3 regions of the Janthinobacterium sp. SUN026 genome follow, and region 3 is predicted to be linked to each of the others. Evidence: predicted binding sites of a transcription regulator. Region 3 holds the regulator's gene; each other region holds the start of a gene.
The links. The regulator FNR, encoded in region 3, switches genes on or off when oxygen is low (the NO sensors DNR and NnrR bind a similar motif). The targets are predictions, from matches to a motif close to TTGATNNNNATCAA.
Positions count from the first base shown of each region.

Region 1 (2,272 bases), on a different contig from region 3:
CACTTGCACGCCGTCATTGCCGACGGCCGTTACGCGCACGCGCACGCCGGGCAAGATCCAGCCTGCAGGCAGGACGGCACTGAAATTGCCGTTGAAACTGTCATCGGTCTTCGTCGTCGGCAAGAGCGCCGGTCCCGTCATCGCGATGCTGCCCAGGTTGCTGCCATTGGCGGCGGTCGCATTCAAGGTGACCGCCGGGCTGGCCTGACCCGCCTGCCCGGCCAGCACGGACACGCGCACGGCGGCCGGCTTGCCGCGCGTCAGGCGCAAGGCCGTATTGCTGGCATTCAAATTCAGTACTTGCGCGAAATCAATGCTGCCCAGGGTAAAGGCCGACACCGTGCCCGCATTCACGGCGATGCGCGACGCAGCCGCCAGCATCACGTTGCCCGTGGCCGCGGCCGGCGCGGACAGCAGCAGCTGGCTGGCAGTGGCGCTGACGATGACGGCCGGCGTATTGCCCACCGACGCCGAAGTGACCTGGTCGAGATTGCTGCCCTGCACCGTCACGGACAGGCCCCCGCTGTTGACGGCCGAGGTGATCGACGTCACCGTCACGCTGGCCAGCACCGTGTACGTGTCGCCGCTGAGCACATCGTTGTAGGGACCGCGCACCGTCAGCGCGCCTGTCGCCGCGCCCGCAGGCACCAGCACCGTCACGCTGCCGGCCGTCTGGCTTTGCGGCGTTGCCGCCGCACCATTACCAAACTGCACCGCCGTCACGGCGCCCATGCCGCCGCCCGTGATCGTCACGCTGGAACCGACGCCGCCCGTCGCCGGTGCGACGCTGCCCACGCTCAAGGGCAGGTACACATTGACGTTATAGCTGGTGGCCGCCGTGCCGCTGGCGCTGACGAGGCTCAAGGCGCCCGATACGGGCACGCCCGGCATGGTCAGGGTGATGCTGGTATCGCTGGCGGCGCTGGTGGCAACGGTCACGCCGCCCACCTGGAAAGCCGTCACGCGGCTCAGATTCGTGCCCGTAAGTACCAGGCTGCCCCCGACGGCGACATTCGCCGCCGAAACGGCCGTCACGGCAGGCAGCAGCACGGGCGTGCCCGACGTGGTCGCCACCACCGTGTCGCCGCCCCCACCGCCGCCACCGCCGCAGGCGGACAGGCCCAGCATGACAAACAATGCGACAAGCAGATGGTTTTTCATGGCTGGCAACCATGTTGATGCAGCGCGATGCCGGGAAGGACACGAGATAAATGTGACATATTGGTGACTTTTGGTGAGAATTTAATTTCGAAGAACCAATATTATGGTTTAGTTCGATTCCCAAAGACAACTATTAATGCTTTTGATTCAATTGGTTTTGATAATAATTAAAATATCTGCTTAGCAAACTTTATTCTGAGCATTATTCCCCTCACTCTGTGTTGGCTAAAATCAAAATTACTTTCCTTTGCAGCTATTGCCATTCGACTCATTAAAAATATGCTGATGCGGCGCAAATAATGTGGAAATTTTTCCACAGCCTAGACGCCATATCGTTCTGCCAACTTTGCTGGAAGAATTAACGTTTTGAGTAAGATTTTCAGGAATGTAATTTTCAGAAGCAGGCGTGGCGGCAGGCGATGTGTTGCAAGAAGGCCTGCCGTGGGGCGAACGGCCGCTTTTGCTTAAAACCAAAGCAGTCTGATGCCGTATAATTTTAGACCCGGTGAAATCAGGCGATTGCCACCTTCTGCCTGCCCTACCCGGCCGGCAACTCTCCGTCAGCTGATCCTGCTGACCCGCATCCGCCTCGTAACGTCTTGTCGCCGCGCCGCCGCCCGTTTGCCTATTGAAAGCATGAAATGAACGATACCGTGATCCCCGCCATGTCCCCGACCGAAGCCACCTTGCGCGCCATTCTGGCGCAGCGGATCATGATTCTCGACGGCGCCATGGGCACGATCATCCAGCAATACAAGCTCGACGAAGAAGCGTATCGCGGCGGCCCCGCCGGCCGCTTCATCGATTTCGCCGCGCCGGCCGACAGTGGCGCGCGCGAACTGTTCGTCAAGGGCAATAATGAGTTGCTGACCCTGACGCAGCCGCACATCATCCAGGAAATCCACGAGCGTTACCTGGCGGCCGGCGCCGACCTGATCGAAACGAATACCTTCGGCGCCACGACGATCGCGCAAGACGATTACCACATGGCCCACCTGGCCTATGAAATGAACGTTCAGGCGGCCAAGCTGGCGCGCGCCGCCTGCGATAAATATTCCACGCCGGACAAGCCGCGCTTCGTCGCCGGCGCCCTGGGGCCCACGCCGAAGAC
Region 1 is NZ_JAPQNU010000006.1:52,404-54,675, reverse strand. Features, by position in the region: gene OX459_RS23605 (IPT/TIG domain-containing protein) at 1-1,161, opposite strand, end outside; gene metH (methionine synthase) at 1,803-2,272, shown strand, end outside.
Region 1: the regulator FNR is predicted to act here: its motif matches at 1,383-1,396, upstream of OX459_RS23605 (IPT/TIG domain-containing protein).

Region 2 (2,272 bases), 660 kb from region 3:
GCGCGTGGCAATGTGCCTTTGTTGCTGGACAAGAACAAGGCGCGCGAGCAAGCCACGTGGCAAGACGACCGTCCTGCGCGTCAAGACCGCTTTGACCGCCCTGAACGCAATGACCGTTTCGAACGCAATGACCGCTTCGACCGCAACGAGCGCAGCGAGCGCCCGGCCTTCCCGAAAAAGGAACGCATCCAGCGTCCAGCCGACGCCGGCATGCAAACCTTCCGCATTGAGGTAGGTCATCAGCATGGCGTGAAACCGGGCAATATCGTGGGCGCCATCGCCAACGAAGCGGGCATCGATTCGAAAAACATCGGCCGCATCGAAATCTATGACGACTACAGCGTCCTGGACTTGCCAGACAGCATGCCGAAAGAATTGCTGGACCAGCTGAAAACCGTGTGGGTGGCGGGCCAGCAGCTGCGCATCAGCCGCGACGGCGACGCACCGGATCTGGCGCCGCCAGCCGCGCCGCGCAAGCCGTTCGCCGCCAAGTCCGCGCCAGCGTTCAAGGATGCACCGGCGGACGCGGGCGAAGTTGCCCCGCGCGCGCCGAAGAAGGAACGTCCACGCCCGGGCGTGACGGCCTACCGCATCGAAGTGGGCCGTGAGCACGCCGTAACGCCAAGCAACATCGTCGGCGCCATCGCCAACGAAGCGAACCTGGAAGCCAAGCATATCGGCCGCATCGATATCTTTGACAACTACAGCGTGCTGGACTTGCCGGAAGGCATGCCGCCGGAAATCCTCGACCACCTGAAATCGGTCGTCGTTTCGGGGCAGAAACTGCGCATCAGCCTGGACGATGGCACGACGGAGCGCAAGCCTGCGCCGCCGCGTCCGAAGTCGCCACCCCGTAAAACGTACAAGTAAGCCATCCCCACGGGCGCTCCGGCGCCTGTGTCGCGGATTGGAGACACATCCCCCACTGGCGCATTCGCGCCAGTTTTTATTTTCCCTCAAGAAATAAACATGGTTGCCGCGTTATGGTTGGCGGCAGGTATCGCCATCTGCCGGCAATGGCCACGGCTCCTTTGCATATTTTTATCGGTGCAAACGCCATATTTATTGCCTGCTGCATCGATACATAATTTTTTATTAATTATTGTATATGCACGCAATTTAAATTTTGCATTTCAATAAAATCAATCAAGTTGAATCAAAGTAAATCCTAAAACATAAATGAATTGACTTTTATTAAATTGTTTGACTGGCGTCACTGTCGCCGAGGCGATATATCATGGGTGCTTGATGTGGTATATTGTTTTTATGTTTTTGTTATGCTAGTTGAAAAAAAATAGAGGAGCGACGATGCGGGTCAATACGCCTATCACGCAAAATGAATACGTATTAAATGAAGGCATGACGATTGTTTCCACCACGGATTTACAGGGAAACATCAATTACGCCAATCAGTATTTCATTGAAGTCAGCGGTTTTTCAGAAATGGAACTGCTGGGTGCGCCACAGAATATCCTGCGCCATCCCGATATGCCGGCCGAAGCGTTTGCCGACCTGTGGGACACCATCAAGACGGGCATGCCCTGGACCGGCATGGTCAAGAACCGCTGCAAGAACGGCGATTTCTATTGGGTCTTCGCCAATATCACGCCCGTCATCGAAAGCGGCCGCCCGATCGGCTATATGTCCGTGCGCACCAAGCCCACGCGCGAGCAGATCAACGAAGCGGCAGCCCTGTATAAAAGTTTCAAAGACGGCAATTCCGCCAACCTGGCGATCCGCAATGGCCGTGTCGTGCGCCAGGGCTGGGCCGCCAAGCTGGCCGAGTGGCGCAAGCTGAGCCTGTCGCAAGACCTGGCCCTGCATTGCATCGTCTTCGGCGTGGTGCTGGCCATCCTCGGTTGCGCCGTGTGGAATATCGACGGCGACACGAGCACGGCCACGCGCAGCTGGCTCAGCGGTGCCGCCGCCGCAGCCGTGGCGCTGATGCTGTATTTCTGGGCCCACCTGCACAATTCCCTCGTCGCCCCGCTGGGCGACGCCATCACGGTGGCGCGCAAGATGGCCGGCGGCGACTTGACGGGCGTCATCGACAAGGTGCGCGACGATGACATGGGTCAATTGATGGCGGCCTTGCGCCAGACCAACATCAACTTGCACAGCATCATCGGCGACGTGCGCGCCAACTTCGAGGATATCCGCATCACCACGGCGGAAATTGCCACGGGCAATATGGACCTGTCCAGCCGCACGGAATCGCAGGCGTCCAGCCTGGAGCAGACGGCGGCCAGCATGGAAGAACTGACGTCGACCG
Region 2 is NZ_JAPQNU010000003.1:69,160-71,431, reverse strand. Features, by position in the region: gene OX459_RS15040 (DEAD/DEAH box helicase) at 1-870, shown strand, start outside; gene OX459_RS15035 (PAS domain-containing methyl-accepting chemotaxis protein) at 1,309-2,272, shown strand, end outside.
Region 2: the regulator FNR is predicted to act here: its motif matches at 1,185-1,198, upstream of OX459_RS15035 (PAS domain-containing methyl-accepting chemotaxis protein).

Region 3 (2,272 bases):
AGGAAGGCCGGTCCCCATGCGGGGACTGGCTGATTAAACAGGAGAAATATCATGTCCGACAGTCTGAAACTGCAAGCACCCGTTGCACCGTGGTACAAGCACCGCTGGCCATGGCTGCTGATGATCGGCCCCGGCCTGTCCGTGGTCGTCGGCAGCTTCATGGGCTATATCGCGTTTACGCAGCCCGATGCGCTGGTGGTGGGCGATTATTACAAGCAGGGCAAGGCGATCAACCAGGATTTGAAGCGCGACACGATCGCCAGCGACCTGGCGATGGATACGCGCCTGTCGTATGACGTGGCGCAAGCGCGCCTGACCGGTTCCGTGCACAGCTTCGGCAAGGCCTATCAGGCGCCTTTGCAGCTGCACCTGGCGCATGCGACCCTGCCGGAAAAGGATATCAAGGTGCTGGTGCAGCCCGACGCGGCCGGCAATTTTTCCGTGGCGCTGCCGATGCTCGAGCGCAGCCGCTGGCAAGTGCTGGTGGAAAACGACAAACGCGAGTGGCGCCTGTCCGGCATCTGGACCTGGCCCCTGCAGCGCAGCATCGCGCTGCATGCGGATGAAGAGCTATAACGTACAGCGCCGGGAAAACCGTAGCGAGCGGCAGTGATTTGTGGTTGAGAAGCGCAGCTGTGCTATAGCACAGCGAGCATCGCAGGCCGCAAAGCGCGACGTGCAGCAGGTTTTGACGGTGCTGTTACTTGCAGGTGTCCGTGCCGGCCGTAATCGCCTTCAATTTCGCCGGCTGCAGGATTTCAATTTCCCGGTTGGAGACGCGCAGCCAGCCTTCCTTCTTGAACTTCGACAGCAGGCGGCTGACGCTCTCGATGGTCAGGCCCAGGTAGTTGCCGATTTCCTCGCGCGACATGCGCAGCTGGAAATTGCTGCCCGAATAGCCGCGCGCTTCATAGCGCGACGCCAGGTTGACGATGAAGGCGGCAAAGCGCTGCGTCGCCTGCATATTGCCCAGCAACAGCATGACGCTTTGCTCGCGCGTGATTTCCTGGCTCATCATGCGGTGGAAATGGCGCAGCAGGGTCGGCATATTGCCCAGCAATTGTTCCAGGCTGGAAAACGGGATTTCACACACTTCGCTGTCTTCCAGCGCCACCGCATTACAGTGGTGGCGGTCGGCGCTGATGGCGTCCATGCCCAGCAGTTCGCCCGCCATCTGGAAGCCCGTCACCTGCTCTTCGCCGCCCGGATTGATCTGGTACGTCTTGAAATGCCCCAGGCGGATCGCATACAGGTTCTGGAACGAGTCGCCGATGCGGAACAGCGAGGCGCCGCGCACAATCTTGCGGCGGCGGCCGATGATCTGATCCAGCCTGTCCATGTCGCCCACATCGAGGCCCATCGGCAGGCACAATTGATGCATGCTGCAGGTCGAGCATCGCGCACGCAACGCCTCCACGTTCACGGTGGGCAAGGTTGGAGTGAGTAGCGCTTCAGTCATGTCGGTACCTTTTAGAAAATGCAACAACAAGTTTACTGCATACAGCCGCATACAGGGTTGCCGTATGCCAATTTCACCGTAAATTCGGCGAATAAACGACGTCCAGCCTTTAATTATATGGCAACATCGTCAAAAGCCCGTATGGGGCGGGCAATTTGCGCGGTGGCGCTTGCCAAGCTGGGGTATTGATAGGAAAATTCCTGACAGCATTATCTGCCGCCTGTGCCGCCCGGTACTGAAAAGGAAATCATGAAGCCTCTCGGCATTAAAGCAAAAGTCGCGCTGGCCACCAGCCTGACCTCGATCGCCATGATCGCGCTGGTCACCATGATCCAGGTGCAGCACATGCGCGACGACTTCACCCGAGTCCTGCTGAGCCAGCAATCGTCCCTGATCACCCGCACCGCCGCCGAGCTCGACGACAAGCTGGGCATGCTGCTGCAGATCGTCACCCTGACGGCCAGGCAGCAACCGCCGGAATTGATCGCCCGGCCCGCCCAATTGCGCGAATACTATTCGCGCCGCTCGATGCTGGTGCTGTTCGATGACGTGCTGGTGCTCGACGCGCATGGCGCCGTCGTGGCCGACATGCCGGAAGTAGCGGGGCGCGCCGGCATCAACGTCGCCGAGCGCGAGTATTTCCAGACCGTCCTGCGCACGCGCCAGCCCATGATCACCGAACCGATGCTGGGCAAGTCGAGCGGCATGCCCATCGTGCAGATGGTGGCGCCCGTGCTGGCCGCCGATGGCCAGGTGGCCGGCGTGGTGATCGGCGTGCTGCGCCTGTACAAGGACAACCTGCTGGGCCGCCTG
Region 3 is NZ_JAPQNU010000003.1:733,213-735,484, reverse strand. Features, by position in the region: gene OX459_RS18050 (FixH family protein) at 52-576, shown strand; gene fnr (fumarate/nitrate reduction transcriptional regulator Fnr) at 701-1,459, opposite strand; gene OX459_RS18040 (response regulator) at 1,709-2,272, shown strand, end outside.